Regions from separate parts of the Mycobacterium sp. NGS64 genome, predicted to be linked through region 3. Evidence: riboswitches for the same ligand, from Rfam matches in the RefSeq annotation. Region 3 holds a riboswitch; each other region holds the start of a gene.

Region 1 (4,757 bases), on a different contig from region 3:
CGTCCGGCCAATCGGTCAAATGCACCGAGCGCTCGAACGTCAGACCGCGCCAAATGATCTCGGTGACCGATGGCAGCAGCGGGGCGGCCAGCCGGGCGCTCACCTCCAGCACGGTGTGCAACGTGTCGATGGCATCGGTGTCTTCCTCCCAGAACCGCGAACGCGACCGTCGCACATACCAATTCGTCAGCGCCTCGGTGAACTGGCGCAGCTGTTCGCAGGCCCCCGAGATGTCGCAGACATCCATTGACTCGGTGAGGTCGTCGCGCAGCTCCGCCAGCTTGGCCAGGATGTAGCGATCCAGCACGTTGGCCGAATCCGTGTGCCAGTTCCCGACTTTCGGCGCGTAGAGGGCCAGGAAGCTGTACGCGTTCCACAACGGCAGCAGCACCTGGCGCACGCCTTCGCGGATGCCCTGTTCGGTGACGATCAGGTTGCCCCCGCGCAGGATCGGCGAGGCCATCAGGAACCACCGCATCGCGTCGGAGCCGTCGCGATCGAACACCTCCGAGACGTCGGGGTAGTTGCGCAGCGACTTGCTCATCTTTTGGCCGTCGGAGCCCAGCACGATGCCGTGCGCGACACACGTTTTGAAGGCCGGACGGTCGAACAGCGCGGTGGCCAGCACGTGCAGGGTGTAGAACCAGCCGCGCGTCTGGCCGATGTACTCGACGATGAAATCGCCCGGGTAGTGCCCGTCGAACCAGTCGCGGTTTTCGAACGGGTAATGCACCTGGGCATACGGCATCGAGCCCGAGTCGAACCACACGTCGAGCACGTCCGGGATGCGCCGCATCGTGCTGCGCCCGGTAGGATCGTCGGGGTTGGGCCGAGTCAGCTCGTCGATGTAGGGCCGGTGCAAGTTGGTGGGCCGCACCCCGAAGTCGCGTTCCAGCTCGTCGAGGCTGCCGTACACGTCGACGCGCGGGTAGGCCGGATCATCGGACTTCCACACCGGAATCGGGGTGCCCCAGTAGCGGTTTCGCGAGATCGACCAGTCCCGCGCGCCCTGCAGCCACTTGCCGAACTGGCCGTCCTTGACGTGTTCGGGGTACCAGGTGATCTGCTGGTTGAGTTCGACCATGCGGTCGCGGAATTCGGTGACGGCGACGAACCACGACGACACCGCCCGATAGATCAGCGGATTGCGGCACCGCCAGCAGTGCGGGTAGGGGTGCTCGTAGGTCTCGTGGCGGACCAGCACGGCGCCGTTGGCCGCCGCCGGACCGCTCTGGTTTTTCAGGTCGCGGATGATGTGCGGATTCGCGTCAAAAACGCGCTGCCCCTGGTAATCCGGGACGCTTGCGTCGAACCGGCCCTTGGAATCGACCGGGGTGACGGGCGCGATGCCGGCCGCCTCACAGGTCGCCATGTCGTCCTCGCCGTAGGCCGGCGCCATGTGCACGATTCCGGTGCCGTCCTCGGTGGTCACGAAGTCACCGGGCAGCACCCGAAATGCGTTGGGGGTGTCCATGAAATACGGGAACGGCGGAACGTAGCGCAAACCCAGCAGGTCCGCCCCCCGATAGGTACCCAGCACGTCAGGCTCTTCACCCAACTCCCGCGCGTACGCGGCCAGCCGCGCCTCCGCCAGCACGAAGCGGCGGCCGTCGGCCTCGACCGCCACGTAGGTCACCTCGGGGTTCACGGCCACCGCGAGGTTCGACGGCAGGGTCCACGGCGTCGTCGTCCACACCAACAGATAGGCGCCGTCGAGCTCACCCCCGGCCACCCTGAAACCGACGGTCAGGGCCGGGTCCTGGCGGCTCTGGTAGACGTCGTCGTCCATCCGCAATTCGTGGTTGGACAACGGGGTTTCGTCGCGCCAGCAGTACGGCAGCACGCGATAGCCCTCATACGCCAGGCCCTTGTCCCACAGCTGTTTGAACGCCCAGATCACCGACTCCATGTAGCTGGGGTCCAGGGTCTTGTAGTCGTTGTCGAAGTCGACCCAGCGGGCCTGGCGCGTCACGTACGCCCGCCACTCGTCGGTGTAGCGCAGCACCGATCCGCGGCAGGCGTCGTTGAACGCGGCGATCCCCATGTCGTCGATCTGGGACTTGTCGTTGATGCCGAGCTGGCGTTCGACTTCCAGTTCGGCGGGCAGCCCGTGCGTGTCCCAGCCGAACCGGCGCTCCACCTTGTAGCCGCGCATGGTGCGATACCGCGGCACGATGTCCTTGACGTACCCGGTGAGCAGGTGACCGTAGTGGGGCAGCCCGTTGGCGAACGGCGGCCCGTCGTAGAACACGTACTCCGGGGCGCCGTCGCGGCGGGCGATGCTGGCCCGGAAGGTGTCGTCACGCGCCCAGTAGTCGAGAACCTCGACTTCGAGCGCCGGAAAATCGGGCGCACCGCCGGCCAGCTTCGGGTACGCCTTGACGTCAGCGTTCTCGGTCACGATCTGTGTCGTCTCCTGTGGCCATCATGCTCAGGCCGGGGACGACGACGCGCAAGGTGCGCGAGCGCCGCGGTACCACCCCGCTTGCCGCGCTCTCACGCGACCGCTCGATGAGGGCTGTGACGGGCCTACCCGTTCGGTTCTACTGAGCCTGCCGGCCGTTCTTCCGAAGGCTCCCCGGTGATCGCCGGATCGATGCCAGTGTCTCGATTCTACTCAAACCCAGCACTCCAAGGGGCTACCTGGTCTCAGGGAAGACCTGCGGCCGGGTAGCCCCTTGGAGGCATTTAGGCCCGGACATCGAGCACGCCGACGCGCCACAGCGCGGCGTATACGTGACGCACGCCGATGGCCAAGAAGTGAGCGGCGCCGTCCACCAGCGGGTCGCTGATGACGATGGTCGTGCCCTCAGCCCGGCGCGTGGCCTTCTTGGGCGCGGGAGCCGGGGTCGTGTCGCGCACCACGGTCAGCTTGCGGGCGGGCGCGACGGTTACCACTTCGTCGTGCAGAACTGCGGTCATGATCGTCTCCTGACGGAACTCAAACGAACGTTGACTGGACTGACGTGTCCCATCCCGTTGTGGTTCCGATCCGAGAACGCTTGGCGGGTAAGCCGATTAGCGTTGCGGCGACTCAGCCGAGAACGTCGCGCTTCGGGTCGGATCGGGACGGAACACAGCCCGGACTTCGATCCGGACTATCGCTGGAACTCATTCGTCCCTCACCTCCTCGACGTCACGACGCGTGCGGTTGCCCGCGCGATCCACGCGCACCAAAAGGAGTACAGAAACCGGCGAACCGCCGGAGATCCGCACCCCTCTCGTCAGAGCTTTGGCACTACACGACGTGTCCGATCACTCGGAAGCCACCTGGGCTCAACCCTTAAGCCGGGAGGAGCTGTCCTGACCCGGGGCGTCTTTCGACGTTCGGGGTCAGTGGCCTGTATTCGTGTAGACGCCTCACCTAACGAGGTGCATACGCGACCGATCATGCATGACCGCCATGACACGGTCAATGTGATCTGTGCCGTGTGGCCGAATCTTTATGCAGTCATTACGCGGGCACTCAGGATTTAACAAGCTTCACCGGCGCTGCGCGGGCGTAGCCCGTCGAGCACCAGTGCCACCACGAAATCGGCCACCTGAGCAGCGGTGACGTTGTCGTCGGTGCTCAGCCGCCGTTGTGCCAGCTGGCCCACCAGCGCCGCAAGCGTGTACGCCACCATGCGTGGCGGGGCGCCGATCACCTCACCGCGCTCCTGGGCGGCGACGATGAAGCTTTCGATGTCGTCGATGAACCGCTCGTAGATCCCGCCGAGATGTTTTTCGAAGCGCTCGCCCAGCGCGCAGGGATCCCGCAGCAACAGTTTGACCGTCGCCTTGTCGGACTCGAAGAACTCCAGCGTCGCCCGCACCGCGACCCGAAGCGACTCCCACTGCCCGGCGTCCCCGGCCGGAGCCCCCAACGCCGCAGCGACATGGGCGCGCAGCGCGCCCTCCTCGGCCGCCATCAACGCGTGGAACAGCTCGTCCTTGGAGTCGAAGTACCAATAGACCGAGCCGTAGGCCAGGCCGGCCCGCTTCGCGATGTCGGCAATGGTCGTCGCATGAAAACCCTTGCGCGCGAACACTTCTTTGGCGGCCGACATGATCTGCTCGCGCCGTTGCGACTTGTCCTCGTCGCTGACCGCGCGGCGCCGGCGGGTCGCGCTGGTCACGTACCGACCAGGCCGTCGAGCCGGCCGATGGTGTCGATGAACTCCTCCACCATGTCGAGCACCACCGAGCGGACCGGGCGGACCCGGTCGAGCGAACCGACCACCTGGCCGACGAAGTACGTCGCCAGCTCACGCGCCTTGGAGTCCGGATTGGTCGCGGCCTGGTTGATGCGCACCTGAGAGCCGGTGACCAGCGCCGTCTGCAGCGGCATGCCGAGCGGATCGGGGGTGTCGGGCCGCTCCCACTCGTCGGTCCAGGCCGTGCGCAGCATCCGCGCCGGCTTCCCGGTCATCGACCGGGAGCGCACCGTGTCCGAGGAGCTGGCCGCCAAGAACTTCTCCTTGACCACGGGGACCGTCTCGGCCTCTTCGGTGGTCAGCCACACCGAGCCGCACCACACCCCTTCGGCCCCCAGCGCCAGGGCGGCGGCGACCTGGCGACCCCGCGCGATCCCGCCGGCCGCGAGAACCGGGACCGGCGACACGGCGTCCACCACCTCGGGGACCAGCACCATGGTCGCCACCTCGCCGGTGTGGCCGCCCGCCTCGGTGCCCTGCGCGACGATCAGGTCCACGCCCGCGGCCGCGTGCCGCCGCGCGTGTTGCGTGGTGCCCGCGAGCGCGGCCACCACGACGCCC
Region 2 (4,757 bases), on a different contig from region 3:
CCGCTCGGGCAGTTCCGACTGGCAAACGGCCGCAATTGCTTTCGGTGGCGCCCGCGCAGATTTCGATTCCCGCGGCGGTCCGGGACCGCCGTCGGGTTCTATGAGCTTTCTATTAATTTCCAGTGGATGAGCGGTTCGCATTGCCGGGCGTCGGCACCGGTGCCACCATGATCCTCAATGCTCATCGCCGAGCACAGTTTCCCCGCGGAAATGGGCCTTAAGAAGGGGATTTAGGTCATTCGTCGCAAGACGCCTAGAAACAGGCGGCTTTTGCCCCACGCATGGTTTCGCCGGGGGTCTCGTCCCGATTCGGGCAACCATGGCGCACTTCCGTGAGCGCCCTGGCCACGACGGGAGGTGGGCGTACTGGCCGAATTGACCTTTAACGCATGAGAACAACGACCGTTTCTTTCCGATCCGGTCGTGGCGCGCTGGCCGCCGTTTGAATCGGCAACACCCGACATAGCACGGCGGCCGCCTGCCCGCAGCCGGGTCGGACTATCCGCTCTCAAAGGAGAAGTCCGATGTATTTCTTTGTAACACAACGGAAATCACTACGCAACGCAGCCATGCAGGCCACCGAGACCGTGACGGCCGGTTAAGGGGGGTGGCGGCAATGGATTTCGGAGCACTACCACCAGAAGTCAACTCCGCCCGGATGTATGCCGGACCGGGCTCGGCGCCGATGATGGCGGCCGCGACGGCCTGGGCCGCGCTCGGTGCGGAGCTCGGTTCGACCGCGGCCTCGTACGACTCGGTCATCACCGGGCTGACGAGCGAGTCGTGGATGGGGCCGGCCTCCGCCTCGATGGGCGCCGCCGCGGCGCCGTATGTCCAGTGGATGACCAGCACCGGGGCGCTCGCCCAGCAGGCGTCCGCCCAGGCATCGGCCGCGGCGGCGGCCTACGAGGCGGCGTTTGCCATGACGGTGCCCCCGGCCGAGGTCGCGGCCAACCGGGCCCTGCTCGCGGCGCTGGTTGCGACCAACTTCCTCGGGCAGAACACCCCCGCGATCGCGGCCACCGAGGCCCAGTACGGCGAGATGTGGGCCCAGGACGCGGCGGCGATGTACGGCTACGCCGGGAGCTCGGCGGCGGCCTCGACGCTGACGCCGTTCGACCCACCGGTCCAGACCACCAATCCGGCCGGGTCGGCCGCCCAGGCCTCGGCCGTCACGCAGGCCACGGGCACAGCGGCGGGCACCGGCAGCCAGACGGTGGACCAACTGATGTCCGCGATACCGACTGCGCTGCAAGGGTTCTCGTCACCGCTGTCGACGGTCGCGAACCCCGCTGCGGCCATCCCGGGCCAGGGGCTGCTCGACGGCATCCTGAATTTCCTGGATGGGGCGGACGGCAACGCGATCGGGACCTTCTTGAACTCGTCGTTCGTCAACGGATTCGTCTCCGCCGGCTACGTGAGCCCCGCCATCATCGAACCGGCGGTCACGGCCGGGATGTCGGACATCAACGCGCTGGCGGTCTCCGCGACGCCCGGGGCCACCGCGCTGCCACCGATGGGCGCCGGCGCCGGGAACCCGGGATGGTTGCCGCTGTTGACGCCCGGGGCCGCCCCGGCAGGCATAGCGGGCGACCTGAGCGGAGCGATTTCGGGCGGCACGAATCAGGCGGCGCTGGTCGGTCGGTTGTCCGTGCCGCAGGCCTGGACGGTGGCCGCCCAGGTGGAGAACCACGCCGGGGCGACGTTCGCCGGGGGTGGCTGGACCAACGCCGTCGGCCCGGGCGCCGGCGCGCCGCAGGCCGGCCCGGGGCCCATTCCCGGAATGCCGGGCATGCCCGCCGCCACGGCCGGAGGTGGCTACGGCCACGGCCCCCGCTACGGCTTCCGCGTGACCGTGATGCCGCGTCCCCCGGCCGCCGGGTGACAACGGGCTTGTTGCGAGCGTGTGGCAGTTGGTTTGACTGATCTACCGTCCGGGTGCCACGATGGCCTGTGCAAGCACCTCGCTAGGTGAGGCGTCTGCACGGATACAGGCCACTGACCTCGAACGTCGAAAGACGCCCAGGGTCAGGACAGCTCTTCCCGGCTTAAGGGTTGAGCCCAAGTGGCTTCCGGCTCAGGTGAATCGGATACGCCGTGTGGTGCCAAAGCTCTGACGAGAGGGGTGCGGTCTCCGGGAGTTTCAGCCCGGGCCCTTCTCCCCGGTGTGCGAGATAACGGCATCCCCGTGTGCCCAGGCTGTGAGGAGGTGAGAGCGAAATGAGTCTCGACGATAGTCCGTATTCCAAATCGACCATTTCGGTTCGATCCGGCCCCGGCCCCTTTCTGACCGTCTGAACGGCTAACCCCGACAGGCCTCCTAGAGGCGCGTCCGCCTAGCGGAACGCGTCCGTGAATTGCGCTGAAACCAGCCATAATTGCCGGCCGGCACGGGTCACCCTCTTTCCGCGAGGAGTAGTCCGATGTCGCTTGTCTTCGCACCTCCGGCGGACTTCGCCGTAGCCACAACACAATTCAGCAACCACGCCACCCGCGCGGCCCGTAGGGGAAGGGGCCAACGATGACCGCTGCACTCGATTTCGCACTGCTCCCACCGGAAGTCAACTCCGGCAAGATGTACTCTGGGCCGGGCTCGGGCCCGATGCTCGCCGCCGCGTCGGCTTGGCATGGGCTCGCCGCCGAATTGCGCTCCACCGCAATGTCTTACGGCGCGGTGCTGACCGCGCTGACCGGTGAAGAATGGCACGGCCCGGCGTCGGTGGCGATGGCCGCCGCCGCCGCGCCGTATGCGGCCTGGCTGGGCACGACGGCCGAGCAGGCCGAGCAGACCGCCGCACAGGCCGAGGCCGCGTTCGCCGAGACCGTGCCGCCGCCCGTCATCGCGGCCAACCGCGCCCAGCTGATGGCGCTGATCGCCACCAACATCCTCGGTCAGAACACCCCGGCGATCGCGGCGACGGAGGCCCAGTACGCCGAAATGTGGGCCCAAGACGCGGCCGCGATGTACGGCTACGCCGCCTCGTCGGCGGTCGCCGCCCAGCTCAGCCAGTTCAGCGAGCCGCAGCAGACCACCAGCCCCGGTGGGCCGGACGCGCAGTCGGCCGCGGTGGCCCAGGCCATCGCCACTCCGGCCGGGGCTCAACAGGGCACGCTGGCACAGCTGATGTCCGCGCTGCCCTCCGCGCTGCAGGGGCTGGCGTCGCCGGCGTCGTCGCAGACGCCGGCGTCGGAGATCGTCGGGCTGTTGACCGGATCCGGGTCGGGATCCGCCACGCTGGACGGCCTTTGGGCACAGTGGGGACCCAACGCCAACATCTGGAACACCGCCTTCTCGTCCGGGTTCTACATGCCCAGCAACACGCTGGCCCCATTCCTGGGCCTGCTGGGCCAGGGGGCCGCCGCAGGCGACGCGGCGGACGCGGCGGGCCAAGCGGTCGGCGACGCGATCGGTGAGGCGGCGGCGGGTCCTGCCGTCGAGGGCGTCGGCAATGCCGTCGCGGCCGGCGTCGGCCACGCGCCGATGATCGGTGCGATGTCGGTGCCGCCGAGCTGGACCGCGCCCGCGCCACTGGCCGGCCCGCTGGCCTCGTCGCTCGGCGGGACGCCCATGGTGGCACCCCCGGCCATGGCGGCCGGCATGCCCGGGATGCCGATCGGGGCCGCGGGTGCGCAACCCTACGGGCGCGCCGTGCCGCAATACGGCTTCCGTCCCACCTTCGTCGCGCGACCCCCGGCGGCCGGCTAGCGCTCACCTCACAACGGTTACTCGCGCGGATTGAGCGTTCCGCAACCTCGCGATCATGCCTACTAGGCGCGTGTCCGGGGCAATGAGCACCGCAAATCGGCCGCATCCGGCTCACAGCAAACTTCCAGCAGCAAATCAGCGTTCCACCAGCGGCGAATGCGTACGCTAGGTGAAATTCAGGGGAGCACCAGATGACGAAGAACTATCCATTTGGCGAAGGAGTCGCTGAGGATGCCAGGGCCGAGGCGAACGGGCGCGGGCAAAGGATGCGGACGGCCCAGAGCAACCTGGCGAACGCCGACGGCGCCGTCGGCCCGACCTGCGATTAATTGAATTTCACAAGAATCACGGTGAGCGCTCGAGCCAACCCCCGCGATAAGCGCTGGCGAACTCGAGAACTATCGGCATTAAGAGAGTTTATGCGTGTCGAATATGTTAATTGCTTGACCGTGTGCAATAACGGTGGACGCGGGCGCCTTAATTTATTGGGCCCGGTTAGCAACGGTTAACGACCGGCACTCGCCGGTCGGCCAGTCTTTTGCGCCAAAGGCACGGCGAGCTTAAGTCCCATTTCTGGCCGGTTGCTGGGAATCGGCTACGGATAACCTGGACAACGTCTTTTGCGGCGGCATGTGTTAGCTGACCAGCAGCATTCTCACAGGCATATTCGAGCGGTGACACTTGTCGTTTACTTTACTATTACATCCCTGGAACGCGCCACGAATACGTTCCAATCACGATGATCGCTACATTAGGCAGCGCCGCCTGAACGCGGGGCGGACCGCCGCCGCTGACACATCTTGATTAGGAGTGTGGAACCCTGTCGTCCTCATACACGTCCAATCAATGCGTGAATTCGGCAGCGGATTCCATGGATTCCATTAGAGCTGCCGCGCGGTTGCGGACGGGCCGGAAAGCCGCGCCTACCATGGCGGCCACTCAAGGGGAGCGGAGTAAGTAGATGTTGGATTTCGGGGCGCTACCACCGGAGATCAACTCGGGGCGGATGTATGTCGGCGCGGGGTCGGGGCCCATGCTGGCGGCCTCGGCC
Region 3 (4,757 bases):
GGTCTGCCAACGCGCCCGGTCCTGCCGGCGCACGGCCCGCCGCTCGGCGCGCGTGAGGAGCGGCGCGTCGTCGAGTTCGTCCACCTCTTCGGGATCCACGCCACCGCCGAGCGTCCCCGCGACGGCTTCCGCGTCCCGCCGGTCGCGGTGCCGCCGGCCGGTGACGATCGCGACGGCCCCGCCCACGATCCCGATCGCCGCACCGACCGCGAGACCGGCCTCGATGGTGCCCGTGGACAGGCCCGGGAAGAAGGTCGTCGCCGTCAGCGCAAGCGACAAGACCACCAGACACCACACGACGGCCCACGCGATGATGTTCTGCCGCACCGTGTTTACCCACGGCCCCAGCACCGCCCGGTCGTTGCAGAGCAGGACCAGGAACACCGTCGCCGAGGGCAGCAGGACGCCCGCGAGGGCCTGCACGCCCTGGGTCACCAGGCCCAGGACGTGGTCCGGGCTGAACGCGACCGCGGCGGACACCGCCAGCAACACGGCGTACCCGCCATAAAACAGCGGAGCCTCGCTGACCTTCCAATGCAGCGAGTGCCGCTTGCCCAACGCGTCACCGACGGCATACGTGGTGGCCAGCCCGATCGCGTTGGCGCCGATCAAGGACGCATCCAGCAGGATGATCGCGAACAGCGCGCCCACCGTCCCGCCGAGGTGCCGGGCCAGGCCGGCGGCCACCGCACCTGCGTCGGTGAAGCCGCCGACGTCGGCGGTGCCGGCCAACCCGAACGCGGTCACCGCCATCAGGGCCGTCGCGCCGACCATGACGACGACGATCCCGATGATCAGATCGGCTCGGGCATAAGCGATCCAGCGGGTCGTGATGCGCTTGTCCACCACATTGGACTGCTGAAAGAACAGCTGCCACGGTGCGACCGTGGTGCCCACGATCGCGACGACGAGCAGCAGCACGGTGGAGTTGAGCCCGCCCGGGAACTGCGGCACCAGCCCGCCCGCCGTTCCTTTCAGCGTGGGATGCGCCATCAACACCATCGGAATGATGAGCACGTTCACCGCGATCAGCAGGAACATCAGGCCCTCCCAGCGGCGGAACGACCCCCCGGCCACCACGGCGAACAGCAACACCGCGGCGGCCGGGATCGCGATCGCCTTGGGGCAGCCCAAGAACCCGAGTGCCAGTGATACTCCGATGAATTCGGTGACGATCGTCAACGCGTTGAGGATCAGCAGATCACCGACGCTGAAGGCGCCCCAGAACTTGCCGAACCGCTCGAAGATCAGCCGCGCGTGGCCGACCCGGGTGACCGCGCCCAGCCGCAGCACCATCTCCTGGTTCACGTACAGCACGGGGATCAGCAGTGCCAGCGTCCACAGCAGCCCCATCCCGTAGTTCTGCCCCGCCTGCGCGTACGTCGCGACGCCGCCGGCATCGTTGTCCCCGACCATCACGATCAGTCCGGGACCGGTGATGACCATCAGGGTCCGCAGCCGCCGCCAGCGGCCACCGGTAGCCGGGTGTGCGGCGTCCCGGTTGATGCGACCGAACGCGCCGACGATGTCGCCGGCGTGCGCCGAATCCAGCACGGCTTGGCTTGGCGCCTCGGACGTACTCAGGTCGCCGCGGGGCTCGGTCGAGATCGACGTCATCGAATCCTCGCTATCTCCGAACAGGTTCGGGGTCGGGTTAGCGAATCATCGCCGGTTGTTGTCCGGCGGATGCCCGCCCAGCGAGGCCGAGATGACCGCGATCGGCATCCGCGACACGTAGAGGTTGGCCCGCTCCTGCGGAGTCAGCGTGCTGCGCGCGTGCAGCTTGCCGACCAAGAGTCGGCCGATTCGCAGCATCGACCGGCCGCGTCCCCGCTGCAGACCGGTAAGGCGGTGTGCAACAACAAAAGCCATGATCGTCTCCTGTCGGGAGGTCCGATCGGCTCCTGGCATGGCCCTAGGCGCCCGCAATGCGCTTGCTGCGCAGCGGTATAGGGGACCCGAGGAAATCAGGCGGCGAATAGGACGCCGGAACCGGATCGGGACAAGACGGAATTGGGATACGGACTGTCGCCGGGACTCATCTCGCCCTCACCTCCTCACGGCCGGGACACACGCGGGTGTCGTCACATTCACCTGAACGGAAGAGGCGAAATGACCGGCGGAAAACCACCGGTCGCACCCCTCTCGTCGGAGCTTCGGCACTGCACGGCGTATCCGATGGTTCCGGAAGCCACTTGGGCTCAACCCTTGGGTCCGGGAAGAGCTGTCCTGACCCGGGGCGTCTCTCGACGTTCGGGGTCAGTGGCCTGTATCCGTGCAGACGCCTCACCTACCGAGGTGCTTGCCCGTCCATCTTGCACCGCGACCCAATGGGCGTCAAATTACTTTACGCAACCATCACGTTGGTTTCTGTTAACCCAAGACCCATCGACCGTCGCGACTACGCTCGAAACCATGGCTAATACTTTGCAGGCGCCCAAGGTCGCGACGGTGCTCGACCGGATGTACACCGAAACGAAAAATCAAATGTCGCGGTTGCGGGAAAGGGTCGGCGATTTCGACCGGCCGATGAGCGCGCAGGAGCGCGCCGACGCGATGAGCGAGTTTTACATCCCGGTCACACCGGAATCCGGCCGCCTGCTCTACGCGCTGGTGCGGGCGACCCGGCCGGCCACGGTCGTCGAGTTCGGCATGTCCTTCGGAATCTCCGCGGTTCACCTGGCCGCGGCGGTACGCGACAACGGCACCGGCCGGGTGGTGACCACCGAGCTCAGCGCCAGCAAGATCGCCGCCGCCAAGCAGACCTTCGCCGAGACCGGCCTGGACGACGTGATCACCATTCTCGAGGGAGACGCGCTGACCACGCTGGACAAGCTCGACAGTTCGGTCGATTTCGTCCTGCTGGACGGGTGGAAGGACCTCTACCTCCCGGTGATCGAGCTACTCGAACCGCGCCTGTCCACCGGCGCGCTGATCGTCGCCGACAACGCCAGCGCCGCGGACACCCAGCCCTACCTCGACCGGGTGCGGGACCCGGACAACGGCTACGTCAGCTTCAACTTCCTGGTCCGGGAAAGCGACAGCATGGAAATCAGCTGCCGCACCGGCGATTAAGGGCCTAGCGCAGGGATTCCTCTAACCAGGGCGTCAGCCATTTCACCCCTTCGGGGGTGAGATGGACGCCGTCGCTGCGCACCTTGATGCCGTCGACCTTGGTCGTGTAAACGCCGTCCGGGCACAGCTTTTTGTTGAGGTCGAGGATTTGGACGCCGGTGTGCTGGGCGATCGTCTTGCGCAGCATGGCATTCCAGAGGTTGACCCGGTCGGGCTGGTCCTCCGGATACAGCCGGCCGTCCGGCTTCTCACCGCCCCGGCTGTAGGGCACGGTCGCCACCACCACACGAACACCGTTGGCACTCAGGATGTTCAGCGCTCGCTGCAACTCACCGTTGAGGTAGGCGTCGAAGGTCGGATCGCCGATATGCGTCCATTGCCCCTCGTTGACCCGATCGACCGTCTCCCACCGGCCGATGATCAAGAGCGCGACGTCGGGCTGATCCTGGCCGAGCTGCGCCGACCACCTGATGGGCCAGCCGTCGCATTCGGGCCGCTGCTCAAGGGTTTGGCCGATGTACCGATACGGCGTGCCGCGCACCAGGCTGCAGCCGATGACGGTGTGGTCGAGGAACGCGAAGCCGGGTGTCGGCGGCAGGTAGTGCATCCAGGTCCACCCGATCGAGTCGCCGAACACCGAAACGGTGAAGGGCCGGTGGGGATCGCGGGGCGCGGGGCGGCCACCGCCCGGCGGGGACGGCGAGACCGCGGCCACCGCCGAGACCCCCGGGGGCAGGCCCTCGCGCAGGCCGGGCCCGGTGCCCACCGGGACCACCAACAGCGTCACCGCGGCGGCGCTGGCCACGGTCGCCGCCGCGAGCGGCAACAGCGGCACCCGCGCCGGCCGCCACCGGCGGATCGGTTGTTCGATCAGCCACCACGACGCCGCGGCGACCACCACCGTGGCGGCGCACCGCGCGCCGAACAGCGGCAGGCCGGACCATCCGGTGCGTTCACCGTTGAGGGCCAGGAAGATTGGCCAGTGCCACAGGTACACGCCGTAGGAGATGGCGCCCAGCCACACCAGGGGACGCAGGGCCAGGATGCGGGCGATGGCGCCGCGCTGCTCCATCGCCACCGGGGCGACCACGAGGACGGACGCGACCGCGACCCCGATCAGCAGACCGTGGCGAAACTCACCGGCGCGGCCCGACGCGAAGTGGGTCGCCGCCGCCAGCCCGGCCACGCCGAGCAGCGGCAAGAAGCGGGCGACCCGCCGTCCCCACCGGCTGCGGATCAGGCACCAGCCGCGGTTCATCGACGGCCAATCCCGCACCAGCAGTGCCGCCGCGGCGGCGCCGGTGAGCAACGCCTCCGCACGGGTGTCGGTGCCGAAATAGATTCGGTCCCTCGTCGAATCGGAGGCCAGGACGATGGCGAGGGCCGCGGAGGCCAGCGCGCCGGTGGTGGCGATCAGGAAGGTGGCGAACCGCACCCCGCCGACGGTGGCCCGCCGAAAGTACCGCCGGGCGCGCGCGGCCAACAGCAGGGTCACCGCGATGAGCAGGACCGGCCAGATGAAGTAGTACTGCTCCTCCACCCCGAGCGACCAGGTGTGCTGCAGCGGCGACGGCGGGGCGCCCTGGGTGAAGTAGTCGGTGTTCTGGGCCACGAACCGCCAATTCGCGACCCACAGGAACGCGGCGATCGCGTCGTCGCGTAATCCGGTGAGCGACTGGCTC

What was found. Region 3 has a riboswitch for magnesium ahead of AC5Y4S_RS16930 (hypothetical protein). Riboswitches for the same ligand answer to the same signal wherever they lie in the genome.
Region 1: another riboswitch for magnesium. It lies ahead of AC5Y4S_RS08000 (Rv1535 family protein); the one in region 3 lies ahead of AC5Y4S_RS16930 (hypothetical protein).
Region 2: another riboswitch for magnesium. It lies ahead of AC5Y4S_RS29670 (PPE family protein); the one in region 3 lies ahead of AC5Y4S_RS16930 (hypothetical protein).

The regions. Positions count from the first base shown of each region.
Region 1 covers NZ_JCALCI010000001.1:1,615,474-1,620,230, reverse strand. The annotation lists gene ileS (isoleucine--tRNA ligase) at 1-2,401, opposite strand, end outside; gene AC5Y4S_RS08000 (Rv1535 family protein) at 2,689-2,922, opposite strand; M-box (ykoK) riboswitch at 3,210-3,379, opposite strand; gene AC5Y4S_RS07995 (TetR/AcrR family transcriptional regulator) at 3,474-4,118, opposite strand; gene AC5Y4S_RS07990 (NAD(P)H-dependent flavin oxidoreductase) at 4,115-4,757, opposite strand, start outside.
Region 2 covers NZ_JCALCI010000023.1:8,794-13,550, reverse strand. The annotation lists gene AC5Y4S_RS29675 (PPE family protein) at 617-1,885, shown strand; M-box (ykoK) riboswitch at 1,957-2,132, shown strand; gene AC5Y4S_RS29670 (PPE family protein) at 2,522-3,706, shown strand; gene AC5Y4S_RS29665 (PPE family protein) at 4,668-4,757, shown strand, end outside.
Region 3 covers NZ_JCALCI010000003.1:636,509-641,265, forward strand. The annotation lists gene AC5Y4S_RS16925 (NRAMP family divalent metal transporter) at 1-1,617, opposite strand, end outside; gene AC5Y4S_RS16930 (hypothetical protein) at 1,663-1,872, opposite strand; M-box (ykoK) riboswitch at 2,134-2,305, opposite strand; gene AC5Y4S_RS16935 (O-methyltransferase) at 2,416-3,075, shown strand; gene AC5Y4S_RS16940 (acyltransferase family protein) at 3,080-4,757, opposite strand, start outside.